DNA from 3 places in the Mesorhizobium sp. WSM4935 genome. Region 2 is predicted to be linked to each of the others. Evidence: riboswitches for the same ligand, from Rfam matches in the RefSeq annotation. Region 2 holds a riboswitch; each other region holds the start of a gene.

Region 1 (7,558 bases), on a different contig from region 2:
GACCACGGTTGCTACCAGGAGGCCAGTGCCCAGGGCTTCAGCCACGAACCGGCGCGACAGGTCAAAAGTGTTCATTGGTCAGCCCTAGGGTCGGCAACGGGGAATTGTGCAACGGGCGTGACGATCATTGCCGGGTCCCCTCGCCCGGCGCGCAGCAAGGCGCCGCAAGCGCCGGCGCGCAGATTTCCGGGCGACCCGAGCAGCAATCCTCCATCAGGAAGCGGATCAGCCCGGACAGGGCATCGTACTCGGCGCTGTAGACGATCGAGCGGGCATCACGCCTCGCGGACACGAGACCAGACCGTTCCAATTCCTTGAGATGGAAGCTGACGTTGGACGGCGAGACCTCGACCTGTTCGGCGAGCGAGCCAGCAGCGATGCCTTCCGGTCCGGCAACGACCAGCAATCGCAGAAGGCGCAGGCGTGTATCCTGCGACAGCGCGCCAAAGGCGATCAGGGCTTGACGTTCATCCACGTTTCAATAATCCTTGAAATATTGAAATGATGAATGAGGAATAGCCGACATGCTCTCTTCTGACAACCGGAAAAACGTCGCCGCGATCGACCCCTCCGACCTGACCATTGGCGACCTGCTGGGCGCGCTGGCCGATCACAAGGACAGACCGTTGGTGTTCCGCTACGACGGACGACCGGTGAAGCCAGGCTACCATGTCACCGAGGTGAAGGCGGGACAGTTCGCGGCGCTGGATTGCGAAGCAAATCCGGAATCATGGTCGGAAATCTTCGTCCAGCTATGGGACGTGGACGAAGGCGGACCCGTGCATATGCCGGCCGGCAAGTTTACCGCGATCATTCGCAAAGTTTCGGACCATGTCGCTCTTGATGGGGCGGCGAAGCTGACCTTCGAGGTCAGCGACGGCGTCCGCCCCATGGAATTGCACCGGGCGGCTCAGCCAAGGATTGTTGGCGACGTCATCGAGGTCGAGCTGACGCCACTGCCGGCAAGCTGCAAGCCGCGCGACCGCTGGCTGAAAGAACAGAAGGCTGCAAGCCAGCCGTGCTGCGGGGCAAGCGGCTGTTGTTGACCTTGCGAATACGCCGCGCGCCGCCGTTGCTTCAGAACCGGATCATGCCATTGGCCTGCAACAAATAGAGGCCCACAAGAACGATGGCTATCAGCGCCACCCAAACGGCTGTCCCGCTCATGCACGATTCCCCGTTGACCGGCAGCCATGAACGCGCACCGCGACTGCGTCCCCGCACTTTGCCCCTGGGGCAGGATCAAACCACGAATTGCTGAGTGACGCGCGGCAGTGCATAGTGACTGCGGTGGCGCTTGGCTATGGACCGGCGAAATTGGCCATGGGCGACAAAGCGGACAATCCGGGGGTCGCGGTGTTCCCGCCGCTGCTCTTTCTCGTGGCGCTAATCGTGATGCTGGCGCTGCGCTATGTCCGACCGCTGGCAATCGGCGGCCGTCCGCTCACCATTGTGCTCGGCATCGTGGTGACCGCACTTGCGATTGCGATCATCGCCTGGGGACGCTCGACCATGTTGCGCGGCGGCACCAATGTGAATCCGACATTGCCGACCACCGCGATCGTCACCAGCGGTCCGTTCGGCTTCACCCGCAATCCGCTCTATGTCGGCCTGATGGGGCTGCTTCTCGGGATCGGCCTGCTGTTTGACACTTGGTGGGCCGTCATCGCCCTCATCGCGAGCTTCCCCATCCTGCACTATGGCGTGGTGCTGCGCGAGGAAGCCTATCTGGAGCGCAAGTTCGGCGAATCCTACCGCTCGTATAGGGCGAGCGTGCGCCGCTATCTTTGAGCGTCAGTCCTTCGGCGCGTTGCTGTAGAGCGCCACGCCGACGCGGTCGTTGCGCCGCCACCGCACCAGTGCGCGATAGGCCGTATCGTCGGCCGGAACCTCGAGCAGGAAGCGTTCCGGGACGTCCATGTCGGCGGCCACGCGCAATTCCGCACCCTGCTCGTGCTGATTCCTAAGCGAGCAGCCGATCCGGACGCCATTGGCAATGATGGTGGCCTCCTTGAGCACGAATTCGCGTACATGAAGACGGCGCTCGATCTCGGGATAATCGGCCATAGGCGACGGTCTCCTCGGGCAAGGCTCTCCTCGCCGCGAGACAGCACCATAGCAGCCAGGCGTTTCCGTTCCGTTAGCGATCGCTGAAATGGCGAAGTTCGTCTTCGCCGGCGGCCGCTCGTCGTCAGGTAAGCGCTTTCCCGGGCTATTTCGCGCCGACGACCATGCCGCTCGCATGCAGCACCCAGCGGCGGCCGTCGCTGCGGAATTCGGTGAGCGACAGCGGCTCGATGTCGATTTTCCAGACCGCGGAGAGCGGCGCGCCCAGCACATGCACCATGACGGCGCGGACCGGCACGGCATGGGTGAGCGCGACGGTGTGGCCGCTTGCGCCGGCCAGGCGCTCCATCAGCGCCGCGACGCGGTGGGCGACCGCGGCAAGCGATTCGCCGCCGTGAGGTGCCGCGTCCGGATCGGAAAGCCAAGCCGCCATCCCTTCCGGATCTTCCGCCTGCACCTCCTCGAAACCTTTGCCGGCCCAGCGCCCGAAATCCTGCTCGGCAAGCAGCGGCTCGACGGTTGCCTCGAGGCGGAGCGCGTCGGCCGTCTGGCGCGCGGCAAGCGCCGGGCTTGTCCAGACGCGATCGGCGCGGCGCAGCGAAGCGGCCAGCGAGCCGGCGCGATCGAGGGCCCGCGGCTCCAGCGCCTCGTCGTTCGGAAACCGGCCCTTGCGCGTGGCCTGCGTCGCGCCGCTTGCGATCATCGTCAGGCGGGCGAGCATCCCAAAACTCCGTGGCCCAGTGAAATTTCGGCCGCGCGAAGCCGCGTTGGCCATTACATGTCGTTGACAGGCGAACGAAGTGCTGACAAGTGTTTTAGCGCTATACGGGATTGGAAGCCGGTGCGAATCCGGCACGGTCGCGCCACTGTGATCGGCACCAGCCGAAAGTCAGGCCTTATTCCGCAGCATTGTTCGATCAACGGGACGCAGTATCCCACGGGAGGTCAATATGTCCGACACCACCTTCGCCCCCAGCTACGGTCCGGTTGCGATTCCGGTTCGCGAGCTTCTGCCCTGGGCCATCTTCGCGGGCCTGACGCTGATGATGGCGATCTATTTCGTCGGTGCGGAAGAAGGCGCCACCTCGCTGATCCGCGGCACGGCGGTGCACGAATTCGTGCATGACGGCCGTCACCTGCTGGGCCTCCCCTGCCACTGAAGCGGTTCAGCATCGCTGAACCCGCTTTCGACAAAGGGTTCTTGAACATGGTTGGAAAACTTTTGCTGCGCGGCATGCTTGTCGGGCTGGTTGCGGGGATTCTGGCATTCGCCTTCGCCCGAGTCTATGGCGAGCCGCAGGTCGACCAGGCGATCGCCTTCGAGGAACAGCAGGCCAAGGCCGCCGGCGAGACGCCGGAACCCGAGATGGTCAGCCGCGCCACGCAAGCCGGCATTGGCCTGGCGACCGGCGTGCTGGTCTATGGCGCTGCCCTCGGCGGACTGTTCTCGCTGGTCTTCGCCTATGCTTATGGCCGCCTGGGCTCGCTCGGTCCGCGCGGCACTTCGGCACTCATCGCGCTGCTCGGCTTCCTTGCCGTGATCGTGGTTCCCAGCCTGAAATACCCCGCGAACCCGCCGGCGGTCGGCAATGCCGAGACCATCGGCTACCGCACCGAGCTGTTCTTCATCATGATCGTGGTCTCGATCGCGGCGATGGTGGCGGCGGTCGGCCTGGCGCAGCGGCTATGGAACCGGCTCGGCGCCTGGAACGCCTCGATCGTCGCGGGCCTCGCTTTCCTCGTCGTCTTCGCGCTGGTGAAGGCGGCCCTGCCGGACATTAACGAAGTGCCGGAGAACTTCTCGGCGACGGTGCTCTGGCAGTTCCGCATCGCCTCGCTCGGCATCCAGCTGGTGCTGTGGACCGTCGTCGGGCTCGGCTTCGGCGCTGTTGCCGAGCGGGTGGTCGCAGTGCGCGACCAGCGCACCCCGACGCGCCGCTACGCCTGAAATCCGATGCGTTGGCCGCCATGGTTTCATGCCCTGGCGGCCAATTTCTTTTTGGCGACTACCCTGCTGGTCATTCTGGCCACATCCGCGCAAGCGCATAACGGGTCCTCGGCCCCGCCTCCCCCGGGCATCCAGATCCCCAGCCTGACCCACGGCCAGATGGCGGTGATCGCGCGCTATCGCGGCGATATCCTGGACCTTGCCCAGCGCCAGACCGCGACCGATCCGACCTTCAGACGGCTCTATAATCACGGCAATCTGCAGTTCACCTACTGCCTCTGGGGCCTGATGCCGGGCAGCCTTAGCGACGAGGAAAGCCCGTTCAACGAATGCAGCCACGCCTATCTCGCCACCGCCAAGGCGCTGCTCACCCATATGGCGACGATGCCGTCAGCCGAGCGCGAGGCCAAGGCTCTGATCTCCGACATCGATGCCGAGATGGTGCGCAGCGGCGCATCCTGGATCCTTTGCCAGTATAGCGGCGAGGCCTTCAGCACCGGCGCGGTCGTCGAACCACGCTGGCGGGATATGTTCTTCCACCTGCCGAGCCTGGCGGTGCTCCTTGCGACCATTGCAGCGCTGATCGGGGCCAGTTGGGTGATCTTCGGCGGGCCGCGGACCAGCACAGCCTAGCCGGGCGCTGCGCACCGGCGTAAGCATTGGCCATTGTCCGGCTCCCGGATTCGAGGACGGGCAGCTGACTTTCACGCGGTCGTTTCGTGATTCCGAAGGGCAGCTACGTTGGTCCGTTTGGCGTCGAACAGCCGAGCTGCGAGGCGGAAGGCAGACCATCTGCGCTGCGCGCCCTGTGTCGCGATAACGTCAGTTGGATTCGCGCCGGCACTCAAATGCCGCCCACATTACGCATGCGCGTGCTCATGGTGATGCCCTTCCGGCTCGGCCATGGCGAAAGGCAGATCCTCGCTGTCGGGACCCGCAACCAGTTGCAGCCTGGCGCTGAACTCGTGGGGCTCGGCCGGGGCGACCAAGCTTTGCAGATAGTGGTGATCGCCGCCGACCGGCGACAGCGGCAGGCTTTCGACCGCACCGTCCGCCCTTTCGATAGCGACGTTCGCCCGCAGACCCTCGGCGTGACGCGATAGGCGCAGCCGCATGCGCTCGCCTTGCGGCGTGTCGACGATTTCGAGCAGACCGCTGGCCAGCTTGCCCGAGACCAGGAACGGATCGGGCGCATGATGGTGGCCGCCTTCCGTCCGTGGCTCGGCAAAGCGCACCGTGGCGACGTCGAGCGCGGGAATGTGCGCGAACAGTTCGGCCTTGAGGGTTTCAGCGATATTGTTCGCGGCGGCGAGCAGCAGCCCGTCATTGACCGCGATCTCCACGTCGACATGCAGCTTGTGGCCGAGCCAGCGGGCCTTGGCGTCGGTCACCTTATCGATCCCGGCGACATGCTCGGCGGCGTGGTGAATCTCGCCGACAAGGCCGGGCTCGACACCGTCCAGCATACGCGTCAGGACCGAGCGCGCCGATTGCCAGACGATGCCGAAGATGGCGACCGTGATGATGAGGCCGATGACCGGATCGGCTAAAGGGTAACCGAGCCAGACGCCGACCGCGCCAGCAACGACGGCAAGGCTGGTGAGCCCGTCGGTGCGGGCGTGATAGCCGTCGGCGATCAGGGCCGCGCTGTTGATCTGGCGGCCGACGCGGATGCGGAACACCGCCACCGCCTCGTTGCCGAGGAAGCCGATCACGCCGGCCGCCGCCAGCCAACCCAGGAACTGGACCGGGCGCGGGTTGAACAGGCGGTTGACGGCTTCATATCCGGCCACAAGCGCGCTCGCCAGGATGATGAGCACGATGATGATGCCGGCCAGGTCCTCGACCCGGCCGAGGCCGTAGGTGAAGGTGCGGGTGGGCTTGCGCCGCACCAGCACGAAAGCGATCCACAGCGGAATGGCCGTGGTCGCGTCGGCGATATTGTGGATGGTATCGGCAAACAGCGCCACGCTGCCCGAGGCGATGACGACGACGATTTGCAAGGCGGCGGTGATCGCCAGGATCGCGAACGACCACTTGATCGCCCAGATGCCGCGATCGGTAGTGGCGATGGTGGCATCGATCACGCCATGCGTGTGACCGTGCGGTCCGTGACGGTCGTGGCGATGACCGCCATGGTCATGTCCGTCATGGTCAGGCCGGTCATGGTCATGGTCATGTCCATGCGCGCCGAAGCCGAACCAGTCCAGAACTTTTCCCCACATCGAACGCCTCACAGATATTTGGTGAGCTGCTTCAGCTCCTTGAGCGTATCCCTGGTCGGCTCGCCGCCTTCGACCAGGCAATGCTCCATATGGTCGTGGATCAGTTCGCGCTTGGCATTGCCCACGGCGCTTTCGACGGCATGGAGCTGTTGCGCGAGATCGAGGCAGGAGCGGCCCTGCTCGAACATGGTGAGCACGGCGGCGAGATGGCCGTGCGCGCGCTTGAGTCGGGCGATGATATCGGGATGGGAGCTGTGTATCGTCATGCCGCTATCCTATCCTCCAGGGTAGGATATAGCAAGCGATGCATCGCAGATCCACATGGACGGAACGGATTACCCGGCGATCCCGGCTTGGACGATTATCTCAGTCTTGATCAAGCAGACTTGCGGACCGGCTTCGCTTTCGACGGCGCCTTGATGCCTTCCTTGGCGAGGCTCTTCTTCAGCACCGCAGCCAGATCGATGACGTTTTCCTTCGGCTTGGGCTCGGCCTTCGGCAGCTTCTTGCCCTTGCGCTTGGCGTCGATCATCGCGATCAGCGCATCTTCATAGGTGTCCTCGAATTTCGACGGATCGAATTTCGTCACCTTCTTGTCGATCAGGAGCTCGGCAATCTCCAGCAGGTCCTTGTCGTATTTCGGCGACTTCAGATCCTCGAAGACGCTTTTCTCCGAAACCATCTCGTTGTGGGTGCGCAGTTCGGTGAGAAGCATGCCCTTGCCGAAGGGCTGGATCACCACCTCGCGGCCGCGCTGGTAGAGCACCACGCAGGACCTTGCAGCGACCCGCTTCTCCTTCATCGCCTCGCGCAGCAGGCTGAAGGCTTCCAGGGCGGCGCCGTCAGCGGGAATGAGGTAATAGGGTTTTTCCAGATAGCGAGTATCGAGGTCATCCAAGGCGACGAACTCGTCGACCTCCAGCGTATGCGCCGAAGTAAGCTTCAGCTTCTTGATCTCGTCGGGCTCGATCTCGATGAAATCATCCTTTTCCAACTCGAAGCCCTTGGTCTGATCCTCGGTCTCGACGACATCGCCGGTCTGCTCGTCGACATAAGCGCTTTTCACAGGCAAGCCGTCCTTGCGGTTCAGTATCTTGAAATGAACCTTTCCGGTTTCGCTGGTCGCGCCGACCAGCTTGACGCCGCACGAGACCGACCCGACCTTCAAAAAACCCTTCCAAACCGCGCGTGGCGCTACCATGTGCCATCCCTGGTGTCGTTTGTAATCAAAAGCAACATCTGGCGGCCCGCGTGGTTCCGCGCCACAGCAATCGGGGGCAAGACGGAAGGCATATGCGCGAGCGCGCTCGGTCTTGCG
Region 2 (7,558 bases):
GCTCGCGTGCGACCGCGGCGAGCTGGTCGCAGCCATAGCGCCACCAGTCATAACCGCCCAGGATGCGGACGAGGACCACTTTGGCGTGACGGGCAACGCTGTCGATCCATAGGTCCACCGACATCGGGTGGCGAAGGTCGCGCAGCGCCGCCAGCCGCATGGACGGCAGCCGCGCCGCATCGGCCTTCCAGGCGGCGGCCAAGCCGGCGAGATCGCTGTCGGTGAAGGACAGCGCCACGACATCCGCAGGCTTCTGCCTGAGGTCGATCGGCTCGGCGAGATCGTCGAGCGAAGCGGATGACGTGGTGAGGATATGCATCGCTTTTTCGTGTTGGTATCAGCCCGCGAGAATACGCTCGATCGCCGGGCGGTTCAGCCCCTTGAGGCCGATGACGACCAGCCGCGAGCGGCGATCGTCCTCGGCTGTCCAGGCGCGGTCGTAATAGTGGTTGACGCGCGGGCCGACCGCTTGCAGCAAAAGCCGCATCGGCTTGCCGCCGACCTCGACGAAGCCTTTGACACGCAGCACGTTCTCCTGCTCGGCGGCAAGGGCGACGCGCTTGGCCAGTTCATCGGGGTTGGCGACCGACGGGATGTCGATGACGAAGGAATCGAAATCGTCGTGCTCATGGTCGAGCTCGTCGTCGTGATGGGTCTTGCGGTTTTCGATGTCGTCCTCCACCGCAAGGCCAAGACCGAGCAGCACCGACGGATCGACCTTGCCCTGCGCGGTCGGCACCACCTTGACGGCGCGCGCCACATGCTCGCCGATGACGGCATTGGCGCGCTCGGAGCCTGCCGCATCCATCAAATCGCTCTTCGATAAGATGATCAGGTCGGCGCAGGCGATCTGGTCCTCGAACACTTCTTCCACCGGGTCGTCATGGTCGAGGGAATCGTCGGCTGCGCGCTGCGCCTGCAGCGCGTCCATGTCGGAGACGACGCGGCCGTCGGCCAATGCCGGGCCGTCGACCACGGCTACGACGCCGTCGACGGTGACGCGGCTCTTTACCGTCGGCCACTGGAAGGCCTGCACCAGCGGCTTCGGCAGAGCGAGGCCGGAGGTCTCGATCAGGATGTGGTCGACCTTCGGCGTGCGCGACAGGATTTGGTCAAGGGCAGGGACGAAGTCGTCGGCGACGGTGCAGCAGATGCAGCCATTAGCGAGCTCGACGATGTTTTCCTCCGGACAGGCATCGACGCCGCAACCTTTAAGGATCTCGCCGTCGATGCCGACATCGCCGAACTCGTTGACGATGATCGCCAGCCGCTTGCCCCTGGCGTTTTCGAGCAAGTTGCGGATCAGCGTCGTCTTGCCGGCGCCGAGAAAGCCGGTGACGACGGTGCAGGGAACACGGGAAACGGAAGCGTTCATGTCAGTCCTTGAGCAGGTCGAGGGGAGGGATGCGGGCAACCAGGCCGCGCTTGAGGGAATCGGGTCGGCCGCGCCAGGGGATCAGGCCGTCGGTCGAGGTAGCGAAGAGCTTTGCGCCGGCGACGAGATCGGCGCCGCTGGTCGTCTCCAGATCGCCGAAGACGTAACTCCAGCAGCCGTCGCGCAGCAGCGCTGCGCTTAGCCGGCGCTTGCAGTTGCCAAGGCATTCGACGGTGCGGATGTTGATCTTTTCGCCGGAAGCCGCCCGGCGCGTGCCCTCGGCCAGCAGCGCGCCGGCGCGCGGATGCGCGTCCGAGCCGGTCTCGTCACGGCAAGAGGAGCAGACGATGACGGTCACGCCGGCCACTGCGTCGGGCTCGAACGAAATGTCCGCACTGTTTGCCGGGAAACTGCCGTTGCGATCCAAAACCAGGCTCCTTGCCCGGAAAACCCGCCGGGCATTCGGATACTTAAAGTCTCAGACGGCAGGTCTCCTGGCTCGCGGGTCGTGGCCTCAGATGCCGCCTTCCCGGGAACATCCCAGTGGTTTTCGGCCAAGGCTCGTCGCTTACAGTTGCGGGGACAGCCGCGGATTTGGGTTTTGACCCGCACCGCATTCCCTCTTGGCTCCTCCCTTTGCCGGGAGAAGACCGTCTGCGGCGGATTTAGGCTTACGGCTAGGCGCCTGTCAACGCGCGGCTACGACACTGCGATGTCGGCCAGCGCCGGTCCGAGGTCGCCGGCGGGCGTCACTTCGATCGCCTCGAGGCCGAGCCAGGCCTGCATCTGCTTCAGTTCATCGAAAAGCTGGGCGGCGGTTTCGGGCGGCGCGCCTGCTTCGGCATAGGCGGCATTGACGCGCAGGACGCTCGCCGGCCGATCAGCCCTCAGATCGACACGGGCGACAATCCGGTCGCCAAGCAGGAAGGGCAGCACGTAATAGCCGTATTGGCGCTTTTCGGCCGGCGTGTAGATCTCGATGCGGTAGCGGAAGCCGAACAGCTTTTCGGTGCGCGTGCGTTCGAAAACCACGGGATCGAACGGGGCGAGTAGGGCCCGCGCCTCTATCCGGCGCGGAACACGGGCGTCCTTGTGGAGATAGGCAGGCTTGTCCCAGCCTTCGACCTTCACCGGCAGCAATTCGCCGGTTTCGACCAGTTCCTCGATGCGGTCCTTCGTGTCGCCCGGCGCGAGACGAAAATAGTCGCGCAGGTCGCCATAGGTGGCGACGCCGTGGGCACGGGCGGAAATGCGCAGCAATTCGCGATGCGCGTCCTCGACCGACGGTACGGGGAGGTCGAGCACCGCCTGCGGCAAAACGCGCTCGGGCAGGTCGTAATAGCGTTCGAAGCCGCGCCGGTAGGCGGTGGTGATGCGTCCGGCCCAGAACAGCCATTCGAAAGCGTGCTTGGCCTCGCTCCAGCCCCACCAGCCGCCATTGCCCTTATGGCCCTCGATGTCGGAAGCGGCGATCGGACCGCGATCGACGACCTCTCGATATATCTCGTCGATCATCGCCTCGCGCTGACGGCCCCATTTGGCCAGGCCTAGATACATCTCGTCACCCTGCTCGGCGCGCTGCATGCGCCAGCGCATCAAAGGATAGGTCTCGACAGGCAAGAACGACGCCTCATGCGCCCAATATTCAAAGACGGAGCGCTTGCGGGTGACAGCGGCATTGTCGAGCAGTGTAAGCGGGTAGGGGCCGAGGCGCGAATAGAGCGGCATATAATGCGCGCGGACCACCGCGCTCACGGAATCGATCTGCAACAGGCCGGTCCGCGAAAGCACACGCGCAAGGTGCCGGCGATCCGGAACTCCTGCGGGGCGAGGGTCGTTGAACCCTTGTGCGCCGAGCGCAATGCGCCTCGCCATGGCGAGCGAGATTTTCTCCTTCATCAGGTATCCTTGCCCCGATCGTCCGTTGGTTTTTTAGCCGATGATTCCGGCGATGCTAGCAGGCAAATGGCGGCAGATGTGTCAGGAGAGAAAAGTGGAGTAAAAAGTGAAGGAAATCAAACAGGAGCGGATCGGACCAGTTTCTTCCGATAAGGCGTCCAGGGCCGCGATTTGAACAAGGTTTGACTTGCGTCACCGAAACCGCTGCGCTAACCCTCGCCGCGTTGCAGCATGGGCCCGTTAAAACGGTTCAGCGGTTAATCTGTCACGCTTCCGCATTAGAGTTCGTTGCTGTAATCAACATGAGCTACCCCCGCCGAAGGAAAGCCGCCGCATGAGCGCACTCCTGAGTTCGTACCTGCCTATCGTGCTGTTCATCGCCGTGGCGATGATCGTCGGTCTGGCGCTTATCGTCGCACCCTTCCTGGTGGCCTACCGCAATCCCGATCCGGAAAAGCTTTCCGCCTATGAATGCGGGTTCAACTCGTTCGACGACGCCCGCATGAAATTCGACATTCGATTCTATCTGGTGTCGATCCTGTTCATCATCTTCGATCTCGAGGTCGCCTTCCTGTTCCCGTGGGCGGTGTCCTTCTCGAAGCTCGGTATGCTCGGCTTCTGGTCGATGATGGTGTTTCTGGCGGTGCTAACCATCGGCTTTGCCTATGAATGGAAAAAAGGAGCGCTGGAATGGGATTGAACGACAGTTCAGGCACCCTCGTCGCGCCGAAGCCCAAGGGCATCATCGATCCCAATACCGGCAGGCCGGTGGGGGAGGACGATCCCTTCTTCCTCGAAATCAACAATGAGCTCGCCGACAAGGGTTTCCTTGTCACCTCGACCGAAGCGCTGATCACCTGGGCGCGCAGCGGCTCGCTGATGTTCATGACCTTCGGCCTCGCCTGCTGTGCGGTCGAGATGATCCACACCTCGATGCCGCGCTATGACTCGGAGCGGTTCGGCGTCGCGCCGCGCGCGTCTCCGCGCCAGTCCGACATCATGATCGTCGCCGGCACGCTGACCAACAAGATGGCGCCGGCGCTGCGCAAGGTCTACGACCAGATGCCGGAGCCGCGCTACGTCATCTCGATGGGATCCTGCGCCAATGGCGGCGGCTACTACCACTATTCTTATTCGGTGGTGCGCGGCTGTGACCGCGTCGTGCCCGTAGACATCTATGTGCCCGGCTGTCCGCCGAGCGCCGAAGCGCTGCTCTACGGCATTCTCCTTCTGCAGAAGAAGATCCGCCGCACCGGCACGATCGAACGGTGAGCCAATGACCCTGGCGTTGAACGAACTCTCCACCTATCTCGGCGAGAAGCTCTCCGGCCGCATTGGCGAAGCCGTGCTTGCCTATGGCGAGCTGACAGTCTCCGTCGACCCGGGCAAGCTGATCGAGGTGGCGACCTTCCTGCGCGACGATCCGCGCTGCCAGTTCATCTCGATCATCGACATTTGCGGCGCTGACTACCCCTCGCGCGCCAAGCGCTTCGATGTCGTCTACCACCTTCTGTCGCCGAAGCAGAATGTGCGCATCCGCCTCAAGTTGCAGGCCGACGAGGAAACGCTGGTGCCGTCGCTGACCGCCGTCTATCCGGGTGCCGACTGGTATGAGCGCGAGACGTATGACCTTTACGGCGTGCTGTTTAGCGGCCATCCGGATCTGCGCCGCATTCTCACCGATTACGGCTTCGAGGGGCACCCGCTGCGCAAGGATTTCCCGCTTACCGGCTTCGTCGAGGTGCGCTACGACGACGAGGCCAAGCGCGTGATCTACGAGCCGGTCGAGCTCAAGCAGGAATTCCGCAATTTCGATTTTCTTTCTCCTTGGGAAGGGACGGACTACGTCCTGCCCGGGGATGAAAAAGCCAAGACGAATTGAGGCGCCGCGATGGCTGAGACCTCCGTCCGCAATTTCAACATTAACTTTGGGCCTCAACACCCTGCCGCGCACGGTGTTTTGAGGTTGGTTCTCGAGCTGGACGGCGAAGTTGTCGACCGCGTCGATCCGCATATCGGTCTGCTCCACCGCGGCACCGAGAAGCTGATCGAGGCCAAGACCTATCTGCAGGCCGTGCCCTATCTCGACCGGCTCGACTATTGCGCGCCGATGAACCAGGAGCATGCCTTCGCGCTCGCGGCCGAGCGGCTGCTCGGCATCGAGGTGCCGAAGCGCGGCCAGCTGATCCGCGTGCTCTATTCCGAAATGGGCCGCATCATGTCGCACATCCTCAATGTGACGACGCAGGCGATGGACGTCGGCGCGCTGACCCCGCCGCTGTGGGGCTTCGTCGAGCGCGAAAAGCTTATGGTGTTCTACGAGCGCGCCTCGGGCTCACGCATGCATGCGGCCTATTTCCGGCCGGGTGGCGTGCACCAGGACCTGCCGCAGAAGCTGGTCGAGGATATCGGCAAGTGGATCGACCCGTTCCTGAAGTCGATCGACGATCTCGACGCCCTGCTCACGCCCAACCGCATCTTCAAGCAGCGCAATGTCGATATCGGCACGGTGTCGCTGGTCGACGCCTGGGCCTGGGGCTTTTCGGGCGTGATGGTGCGCGGCTCGGGCGCTGCCTGGGACCTGCGCAAGGCGCAGCCCTATGAATGCTATTCCGAGATGGATTTCGACATCCCGGTCGGCAAGAACGGTGACTGCTACGACCGTTACCTTGTGCGGATGGAAGAGATGCGCCAGTCGGCCAGGATCATGCGCCAGTGCGTCGATCTTCTGCTCGGCAAGGAAAGCGCCGGCCCGGTGTCGAACCTCGACGGCAAGGTGGTGCCGCCGAAGCGCGCGGCGATGAAGCGTTCGATGGAAGCGCTGATCCATCACTTCAAGCTCTATACCGAGGGCTATCGCGTGCCGGCCGGCGAGGTCTACGCGGCCGTCGAAGCGCCGAAAGGCGAATTCGGCGTCTATCTGGTCTCCGACGGCACCAACAAACCGTATCGCTGCAAGCTGCGCGCGCCTGGTTTCGCGCATCTGCAAGCCATGGATTTCCTGTGCCGCGGCCACATGCTGGCCGACGTCACCGCCGTGCTTGGCTCCCTCGACATCGTGTTTGGTGAGGTCGATCGCTAAATGTCAGTCCGCCGTCTTGCAGAAGCCAGCCTCCAGCCAGCCTCGTTCGCCTTCAACAAGGAGAACGCGGCGGCGGCTGAGCAGTGGATCGCCAAATATCCGAAGGGGCGCGAGCAGTCCGCCATCATCCCCTTGCTGATGCTGGCGCAGGAACAGGAAGGCTGGGTCACTAAGGCGGCGATCGAGACGATCTCGGACATGCTTGGCATGCCGCGCATCCGCGGCCTCGAGGTCGCGACCTTCTACACGCAGTACCAGCTCAATCCGGTCGGCACGCGCGCCCATATCCAGGTCTGCGGCACTACGCCCTGCATGCTGCGCGGCTCGGAAGCGCTGATGGATGTGTGCCGGTCGAAGATCCATCATGACCAGTTCCATACCAACGACAAGGGCACGCTGTCGTGGGAGGAGGTCGAATGCCTCGGCGCCTGCGTCAACGCGCCGATGGTCATGATCTTCAAGGACACATTCGAAGACCTGACGCCCGAGCGGCTGGCCGAGATCATCGATCTTTATGACGCGGGCAAGGGCGCCGAGGTGAAGCCCGGTCCGCAGAACGGCCGCCACGGGTCCGAGCCGGCCGATGGTTTGAAGACGCTGACAAATGAAAAGGCGATCCTGAAGTCGACGCGCGACAAGGAAGCCAAGGCGGCCGCGAAGGCCGCCAAGGATGCCGCCGCGGCGCCGGCTGCTGCTCCTGCTGCAACCTCACAGCCTGCCGCAGCCCCGGCACCCGCTGCTCCGGCCGCCTCGGGTCCGGTTGCACCGTCAAAATCCAGCAAGCCGAAGACTCACGCGGCTGAAACCAGCCCGGCGCTCAACACGCCGTCCTCCGTCAAGGTAGCTCCGGCCACCGAGAACGGCGCCAGCGTCAGGGCGCCCCGGCATTCGGCCGCCAACGCCAACCAGGCCGATCCGGGAGTCGAGGCCGTTTCCAAGCCGCGCAGCGGGCCGAAGACGAAAGCCGAACCGGTCGCGGCCTTCAAGGCGCCGGAAACCAAGCAGCCGGCCGCCAAAACGGCGAAGCCTTCGCTGGAGGACAAGAACCGTCCGGCCGGCATCGAACGCCCGGCTACCGTCGACGATCTCAAGCTGATCTCCGGCGTCGGCCCGAAAATAGAAGGCATTTTGCACTCGCTTGGCATCTACACCTTCGCGCAGGTCGCCGGCTGGAAGAAGGCCGAGCGCGAATGGGTCGACGG
Region 3 (7,558 bases), on a different contig from region 2:
GCCCTATTCCCCTACTCCCTTGCGAGCAAAGCGAGCGCCCATGCCTTACGACCAGAAGAAGATCGTCGAAGCGATCCGCGCCTTCGAGCGCGGCGAGATCGTCGTCGTCATGGACGATGACGGGCGCGAGAACGAGGGCGACCTGATCGTCGCCGCCGTGCATTGCACGCCGGAGAAGATGGCCTTCATCGTGCGCAACACCTCCGGCATCGTCTGCACGCCGATGCTGCGCGAGGATGCCAGGCGCCTGAACCTCGCGCCGATGGTGGCGGACAATGATTCCGCCCACACCACCGCCTTCACCGTCAGCGTCGATTTCAAGCATGGCACCACGACCGGCATTTCCGCCGACGACCGCACGCTCACCGTGCGCAACCTCGCCAACGGCAATGTCGGCCCGTCGGATTTCGTGCGGCCCGGCCACATCTTCCCGCTGATCGCGCGCGAAGGCGGCGTCTTGATGCGCTCCGGCCACACCGAGGCCGCGGTCGATCTCTGCAAGCTTGCGGGCCTGCCGCCGGTCGGCGTCATCTCCGAACTGGTCAACGACGACGGCACGGTCAAGCGCGGGCCGGAAGTGCAGGCTTTCGCCGAGGAACATGGGCTGAAGCAGGTCTCGGTCGCCGACCTCATCGCCTACCGCCAGCGCAAGGAAACGCTGGTCGAGCGCGTCGCCTGCTCCGACATCGACACGCCCGGCGGCAAGGCGCAGGCCTTCACCTACACGCTGCCCTGGGATTCCATGCACCACCTCGCCGTCGTCTTCGGCGACATCCGCGACGGCGAGGAAGTGCCGGTGCGCCTGCATTCGGAAGATGTCGTCACCGACGTCTTCGGCACCAGCCACCGGCTCGACGGCATCATGAAGGCGATGGGTGAGCGCAAGCGCGGCGTCATCGTCTATCTCCGCGAGGGTTCGGTCGGCGTCGCCCATCAGGAACGCAAGCGGCCGCAGAGCGGTGACCACGAGGATCATGAGGAAGCGCGCCGCCGCGAGAACGAATGGCGCGAGATCGGCCTTGGGGCCCAGATCCTCAGGGATCTCGGCATTTCCTCGATCAACCTGATCGCCTCCCGCGAGCGCCACTATGTCGGCCTCGAAGGGTTCGGCATCCATATCGCCAAAACGGAAATTCTCTGACGGGCTGATCGAAACTCGCCGGAGAACAGAGGGTGAGTGGGCCGCTACCTCCCCGTCAGCGGACCGAACGATTGCTGTTGCGAAAGCCGCGGCAGACTGATCTCGATTTTCTGGCCGATCTGTTTTCGCGGCCCGAGCTGGTCGCGCATCGCCCCGATCCGACACCCGACTCGCCGCAGCAGAGCGCCGCTCGGCTTTCCCGCGACATCGATCACTGGGACGGGCACGGTTTCGGCCGCTGGGCGGTCGAGGCGGATGGCGGACTGATCGGCTTCGGTGGCGTCACCGTCTCGAACGACTTCCAAGGCCTGAACCTTTCGTATCACCTCCATCCCAACAGTTGGGGGCGCGGCTATGCCACCGAACTGGTCATGGAAGCGTTGCGCGCGGCATTCGTGACCTTGGAGACGAAACGCGTGATCGCTTTGGCGCGGCCCGCAAATCCGGCCTCGCGCCGTGTGCTGGAGAAATGTGGCTTCACCTTCGAAAGTGACGTGGTGCTGCATGGCGCGCCGACGGCGCTCTTCGTCGTCACGGCGGCGAGCTATCCGGGGCGACAACAGGCCTGACGCCCGGCGCTTCGCCGGGCATATTCGATCATTCCGCCGGGGCGACCGCTTCGTCGCGATCCACGGCGCAATCGTTTGTTGCCAGCCGGCATTGGCCCGCAAGTACGGTCGCCAATGCGATCGCGCCGGACGCCACCGATACCCAGAACCCGTTCTGCGGACCGAAAGTGTCGACCATCCAGCCGGCGGCGAAGGAGCCCAGCGCCATGCCGATCCCGATGCCGGTCGTCACCCAGGTGACACCTTCGGTGAGCATGGCCGGCGGCACGTGGCGTTCGATCAGGCCGAAAGCGGTGATGAAGGTCGGCGAGATCGCGACGCCGCTGACGAAGACCGCGAGCGCCAGCGTCGGCACCGTGTCGGCAAAGAGCAGCGGCAAGGTGGTGAGCGCGATAACGGTGACCGCAGCCGCCAGTTGCCGCTGCAGCGGCGCCTTAAGGCTGAGCGCGCCGACGATGATGCCGAGCACGAAGGAGCCAAGCGCATAGACGCCGATGACCAGGCTTGCCGCCTCCGGCTGGCCGAGCGCCTTGGTGATGGCAACCGTGGTGACTTCCGTGGTGGCGAAGGTCGCGCCGACGAAGATCAGCGCGAAGGTGATGATCTGCACCGGTCGCAGTCGGATCGCCGAACCGGCCACGCCATGCTCGGTGGGGCGGACTGGCGGTTCGGACGAGCGCTGCAAAAGGAATGCCGCGGAGCCGAGCGCGAGCAGCAATGTGCTGACCACCATGCCGGCTTCCGGGAACAGCGCCGCACTCAGGCCCACCGACAGCGAGGCGCCGGCGACATAGACCAGTTCGTCCGCGGCCGATTCGAAGGCGAAGGCCGTGTTGAGCTCCGGCCGGTCGCGGAAGATCTCCGTCCAGCGCGCTCTGACCAGCGCCGGAATGCTGGGCATGGCGGCGGCAAGCAGGGCGGACAGGAACAAGGTCCATGCCGGCCAGTGCTGGTTGGCCGCGACGATCAATGCCGCGAAGGCAAGCACCGAAACCAGCGTCGTCGGCGCGGCAATCGCCGTCTGGCCGCGCCGGTCGACCAGCCGCGACACCTGCGGCGACAGGAAAGCATTGACCAGCGCATAGGTCGCGGAGACCGCGCCGGCGAGCCAATATTCGCCATGCGTCTGCGACAGCATCGCCACGATGCCGATCGGCGCCATGGCGATCGGCAAGCGCGCGATGAAGGCGGCCACGGCGAAGCCTTTTGTGCCGGGAGCCCGGAAGATTTCTGCATAGGGGTTTCGCATGATCCTGCTCCTCGACAAGGGTGTATACCACAATTACATACGAGGCGTATGAATGTCAGATAATTCATACGTCGCGTATGTCAATTGGCATACGAGACGTATGTGAATAGGTCCAGAGCCATGCACAAACCGCGTAAGGAGATGATTGCCGAGACGCGTGCCAAGCTGATCGCGGCTGCCCGCCACGCCTTCGGCACGATCGGCTATGCCGAGGCCTCGATGGACGATTTCACCGCCTCGGCCGGCCTGACACGCGGCGCGCTCTACCATCATTTCGGCGACAAGAAGGGGCTGCTGCAGGCGGTGATCGCCGAGATCGACGGCGAGATGGCGTTGCGGGTGAACGAGGTTGCGTCGAAAGCGCCGACCCGCTGGCAGCGTTTCGTCGACGAATGCACCACCTATATCGAGATGGCGCTCGAGCCGGAAATCCAGCGCATCATGTTCCGTGACGGCCCGGCGGTGCTCGGAGACCCGGCGCAGTGGCCGAACGCCAATGCATGCACCGCCTCGATGACCGAGCATCTGACCAGGCTGCAGGAAGAGGGTGTGGTCGTCGCCGACGTCGATCCCGAGACGGCCTCGCGGCTGATCAATGGCGCTAGCAGCCAGGCCGCGCAGCGCATCGCCAATTCCAAGGATCCCGAAGCGACGTCGAAGAAGGCGATCGCCGCCTTCAAGCAGCTGCTCGAGGGCTTGCGAAAAAAGCCTTGAGGCCACGCTCGGGTAACCAAGTCACCACGTTGTGCACCGGTTTCCGGCCTACGCGACCCTGCCGTGATTGACAATCGCCGGGACGGGCGCATCCTCCCCGGCCATCCTCTAAGGGTGGGAGAGTCGGGGCCATGTGGGATTTCAGCATCGGCCGGTCGGTGTCCATCATGATGCGGACATGGCCGTTCATCGTCTTTCGCATGATCGTCTATTTCGGCATCACGATTGCCTACATCATGGCGACCGGCACGGGCGCCAGCGTCGGCTACGGCGTCGGCCACATCTCGACCGATCCCGATGGCCCGATGTCCTTCGCACTTTGGGGCGGCGTGGTCGGCTTCGGCATCGTCTCGATCGCCGTCTACTGGATCCGCGAATACATCCTCTATGTGCTGAAAGCGGGCCATATCGCCGTCATGGTGCATCTGATCGACGGCCATGACGTTCCCGACGGCCAGGGCCAGATAGCCTATGCGAAGGAAGTGGTCACCCAGCGCTTCGCCGAGGCCAATATTCTTTTCGCCGTCGACCAGCTCGTCAAGGGAGCCGTCCGCGCCATCACCGGCCTGATCGGCGGCATCGCCGCCTTCCTGCCCATTCCGGGTTTGAGCGGGCTGGTCAGCTTCATCAACACCGTCATCCGCATCTCGCTGACCTATGTCGACGAGATCATTCTCGGCTACAACATCCGCATCAATTCGAACTCGCCTTTCGAGACGGCGCGGCAAGGCGTCGTGCTCTATGCGCAGAATGGCAAGCACATGGTCAAGAATGCCGTCTGGCTGGCGGTGATCATGTGGGGCGTGTCCTTCGTCATCTTCCTGTTGATGCTGGCGCCCGCCGCCGCGATCCTCTGGGTCATGCCCGGACAATTGGCCGGCTGGGCCTTCGTGCTTGCCATCGTCTTTGCCTGGGCCTTCAAGGCCGCCTTCATCGAGCCTTTTGCAATCGCGTCCTTGATGCAGGTCTATTTTGAGGCGATCGAGGGGCAGGCGCCCAATCCAGAATGGGACCGCCGGCTCGCCGAGGCCTCGTCCAAATTCAGGGAACTGCGCGACAAGGCGCTGGGCTCCTTCGGCGGCTCGCGCTGGGATACGCCCCGGGCTGCTTGATCGGGGCCTGGTCAGAGCTTCGGCGCGCCGCCAAGCCTTGCGATCGCCGATTTCAGCGGCGCCTCGCCTGCGCCGCTGAAAGTCTCGCTCATCACCAGTTCGGGCAGCGGCAGACGCTTGCCCCAACCATGCGCCTCGAGGTCCGGCTTCGGCGCGAATTGCGAGACGCGGCCGACGCACAGATAGGCGATCGGCGTGACATGCTCGGGGATCGACAACAGCCGCTTCAGCGCCTCCGTCTCGATGATGCTCACCCAGCCGACGCCGACACCCTCGGCGCGTGCCGCTAGCCAGAAATTCTGCACCGCGCAGACGGTGCTGTAGAGATCCATCTCCGGATTGTGCCAGCGCCCGAGCGGCGAGTCCTTCGAGCGCTGCCGGTCGCAGGTGATGCAGAGGTTAAGCGCGCTTTCGCAGATGCCTTCAAGCTTCAGCTTGCGGTACAGCGCCTGCCGCTCCGCCTCGATGGCCGGTAGTTCCTGGTGGCGCGCGGCGAGGAACAGGTCGCGCACCTGCCGCCGCCTTGCCATGTCGCGGATGACGATGAAATTCCACGGCTGCATATAGCCCACCGACGGCGCGTGATGCGCGGCGGTGAGCAGGCGCGCCAGCACATGGTCGTCGAGATCGTCAGGGACAAAATGGCTGCGCACGTCACGCCTGGTGAACATAGCCCGGTAGACCGCGTCGCGCGCCAATTGGTCAAAGTCGTCGCCGCTCGCGGCGATCGCTGCTGCCGTCATCGCTTTTCCCCTTGCGACAAGCGGTCACCCGCCTGACCAAGCGGACGACCATGTCTGCCGGGCCGGTCTTCTGGCTCGGGATCGTCCCGCTCCGGCGCCTTCCCGTCTGAGACAGTGGCGTTTGCCGGCGCGGTCCCCCTCACAGCGTTGGGCACGCCACGGAGTTCAACCGTGTTCCCGATTCTCCCGCGTCGCGGGCACCAGGCAGCGGGATGACCTTACCGCGAAGCCCGAGCTGCGCCAATGGCGCCAGCGACACGGGCTGACGCAATTTTCCCCAGCCATTCGGCTTTTCAAACATGGTCATCCACGCCGCGGGTGCCTAGATTATGCGCCATGGCCACCCGTCTCTACACGCACCCGATCTTCCTCGAACACCTCACGCCGCCCGGCCACCCCGAGCGGCCCGACCGCCTGCGCGCCATCGAGCGCGTGCTCGACGACGAGGCGTTTTCGGCGCTCGACCGCGTCGAGGCGCCCGAGGGCGACGAGGCGACGATCCTTTACGCGCACCCCGAGAATTTCGTCGAGCGCGTGCGCGCGGCTATCCCTGAGAGCGGCATCGTCTCGATCGATGCCGACACCAACGCCAGCCCCAAAAGCTGGCAGGCCGTGGTGACGGCGATCGGCGCGGCCAACGCTGCCGTCGACGATGTCTTCGAGGGCCGTGCCGCCAATGTCTTCGTCGCCGCCCGTCCGCCGGGCCATCATGCCGAAAAGACCACGGCGATGGGCTTCTGTCTGTTCAACACGGCGGCCATCGCCGCCCGTTACGCGCAGAAGAAGCACCAGGCCGAGCGCGTCGCCATCGTCGACTGGGACGTCCATCACGGCAACGGCACGCAGGACATCTTCTGGGACGATCCGTCGGTGCTCTACTGCTCGACGCACCAGATGCCGCTTTACCCGGGCACCGGCGCGAAGAGCGAGACCGGCGCCGGTAACATCGTCAACGCGCCGCTCGCGCCGCAGACCGGCAGCGACCTGTTCCGCGACGCCTTCCTGTCGCGCGTGCTGCGGTCTATCGATGCCTTCAGGCCGGACCTGATCATCATTTCCGCCGGCTTCGACGCGCACCACCGCGATCCGCTGGCCGAGATCAACCTGACCGAGGACGATTTCGACTGGGCGACCGGGCAATTGATGGAGCGCGCCGCCCGCCACAGCGCCAACAGGCTCGTCAGCCTGCTGGAAGGCGGCTACGATCTGCAGGGACTGGCATTTTCAGTCGCCGCCCATGTCGGGCGGCTGATGAAGGGATAGAGTATGGCAGTGGAAGGCAATGAGGACGTCAAGGCGATGAGCTTCGAGCAGGCGCTCGACGCGCTGGAGAAGATCGTCGATGATCTGGAACGCGGCGATGTCCCGCTCGACCAGTCGATCCGGATCTACGAGCGCGGCGAGGCGCTGAAGGCGCATTGCGACCGGCTGCTGAAAGCGGCCGAGGACAAGGTCGAGAAGATCAGGCTGTCGCGCGACGGCAGGCCGGTCGGCACGGAGCCGTTGGACGCGGAATAATTTGGGTGGGCAGAGCAAGCAGGTAAGGAGTTCAAGCCATGTGCCGCAACATCAAGACCCTGGCCAATTTCGAACCGCCGGCGACCAATGACGAAGTGCATGACGCAGCGCTGCAGTTCGTGCGCAAGCTGAGCGGCTCGACGAAGCCGTCCAAGCGCAACGAGCACGCTTTTTATCATGCAGTGGAAGCGATCGCGGCCGCTGCGCGCGAATTGATCGACTCGCTCGAAACCAACCAGGAACCGCGCAATCGCGAGGTAGAGGCGGCCAAGGCGAAGGCCAGATCGGCGCTGCGTTTCGCCTGAGGAACCTATATGAGCTTCTTTCCCGGAAACGACCCCGAGCCCGGTGACGCTTTCGCCTGCGATCAGATCGAGCTGATGGTCGTACCGAACGCCAAGGATATCGGCGGTTTTGCGGTGCGCCGCGCTCTGCCGACGGCAAAACGCCGGCTGGTGGGGCCGTTCATCTTCTTCGACCGCATGGGCCCGGCGATCCTGCGCGCCGGGCAG

The links. Region 2 has a riboswitch for cobalamin ahead of P9273_RS06060 (DUF1636 family protein). Riboswitches for the same ligand answer to the same signal wherever they lie in the genome.
Region 1: another riboswitch for cobalamin. It lies ahead of P9273_RS17650 (CbtB-domain containing protein); the one in region 2 lies ahead of P9273_RS06060 (DUF1636 family protein).
Region 3: another riboswitch for cobalamin. It lies ahead of bluB (5,6-dimethylbenzimidazole synthase); the one in region 2 lies ahead of P9273_RS06060 (DUF1636 family protein).

What each region holds. Positions count from the first base shown of each region.
Region 1 covers NZ_JARTVR010000007.1:40,752-48,309, reverse strand. The annotation lists gene P9273_RS17680 (MIP/aquaporin family protein) at 1-75, opposite strand, end outside; gene P9273_RS17675 (ArsR/SmtB family transcription factor) at 125-475, opposite strand; gene P9273_RS17670 (DUF6428 family protein) at 525-1,046, shown strand; gene P9273_RS17665 (methyltransferase family protein) at 1,324-1,791, shown strand; gene P9273_RS17660 (PilZ domain-containing protein) at 1,795-2,067, opposite strand; gene P9273_RS17655 (histidine phosphatase family protein) at 2,213-2,788, opposite strand; adenosylcobalamin (AdoCbl) riboswitch at 2,874-3,017, shown strand; gene P9273_RS17650 (CbtB-domain containing protein) at 3,018-3,227, shown strand; gene P9273_RS17645 (CbtA family protein) at 3,275-4,015, shown strand; gene P9273_RS17640 (hypothetical protein) at 4,067-4,648, shown strand; gene P9273_RS17635 (cation diffusion facilitator family transporter) at 4,876-6,240, opposite strand; gene P9273_RS17630 (metal-sensing transcriptional repressor) at 6,249-6,506, opposite strand; gene ku (non-homologous end joining protein Ku) at 6,617-7,441, opposite strand.
Region 2 covers NZ_JARTVR010000002.1:366,301-373,858, reverse strand. The annotation lists gene cobN (cobaltochelatase subunit CobN) at 1-319, opposite strand, end outside; gene cobW (cobalamin biosynthesis protein CobW) at 338-1,375, opposite strand; gene P9273_RS06060 (DUF1636 family protein) at 1,377-1,802, opposite strand; cobalamin riboswitch at 1,843-2,045, opposite strand; gene P9273_RS06055 (winged helix-turn-helix domain-containing protein) at 2,075-3,274, opposite strand; gene P9273_RS06050 (NADH-quinone oxidoreductase subunit A) at 3,609-3,974, shown strand; gene P9273_RS06045 (NuoB/complex I 20 kDa subunit family protein) at 3,965-4,546, shown strand; gene P9273_RS06040 (NADH-quinone oxidoreductase subunit C) at 4,551-5,156, shown strand; gene P9273_RS06035 (NADH-quinone oxidoreductase subunit D) at 5,166-6,356, shown strand; gene P9273_RS06030 (NADH-quinone oxidoreductase subunit E) at 6,357-7,558, shown strand, end outside.
Region 3 covers NZ_JARTVR010000005.1:222,946-230,503, reverse strand. The annotation lists gene ribB (3,4-dihydroxy-2-butanone-4-phosphate synthase) at 41-1,141, shown strand; gene P9273_RS15700 (GNAT family N-acetyltransferase) at 1,213-1,710, shown strand; gene P9273_RS15695 (MFS transporter) at 1,739-2,959, opposite strand; gene P9273_RS15690 (TetR/AcrR family transcriptional regulator) at 3,080-3,673, shown strand; gene P9273_RS15685 (hypothetical protein) at 3,805-4,785, shown strand; gene bluB (5,6-dimethylbenzimidazole synthase) at 4,797-5,528, opposite strand; cobalamin riboswitch at 5,572-5,748, opposite strand; gene P9273_RS15675 (histone deacetylase family protein) at 5,865-6,791, shown strand; gene P9273_RS15670 (exodeoxyribonuclease VII small subunit) at 6,795-7,046, shown strand; gene P9273_RS15665 (DUF2277 domain-containing protein) at 7,085-7,351, shown strand; gene P9273_RS15660 (pirin family protein) at 7,361-7,558, shown strand, end outside.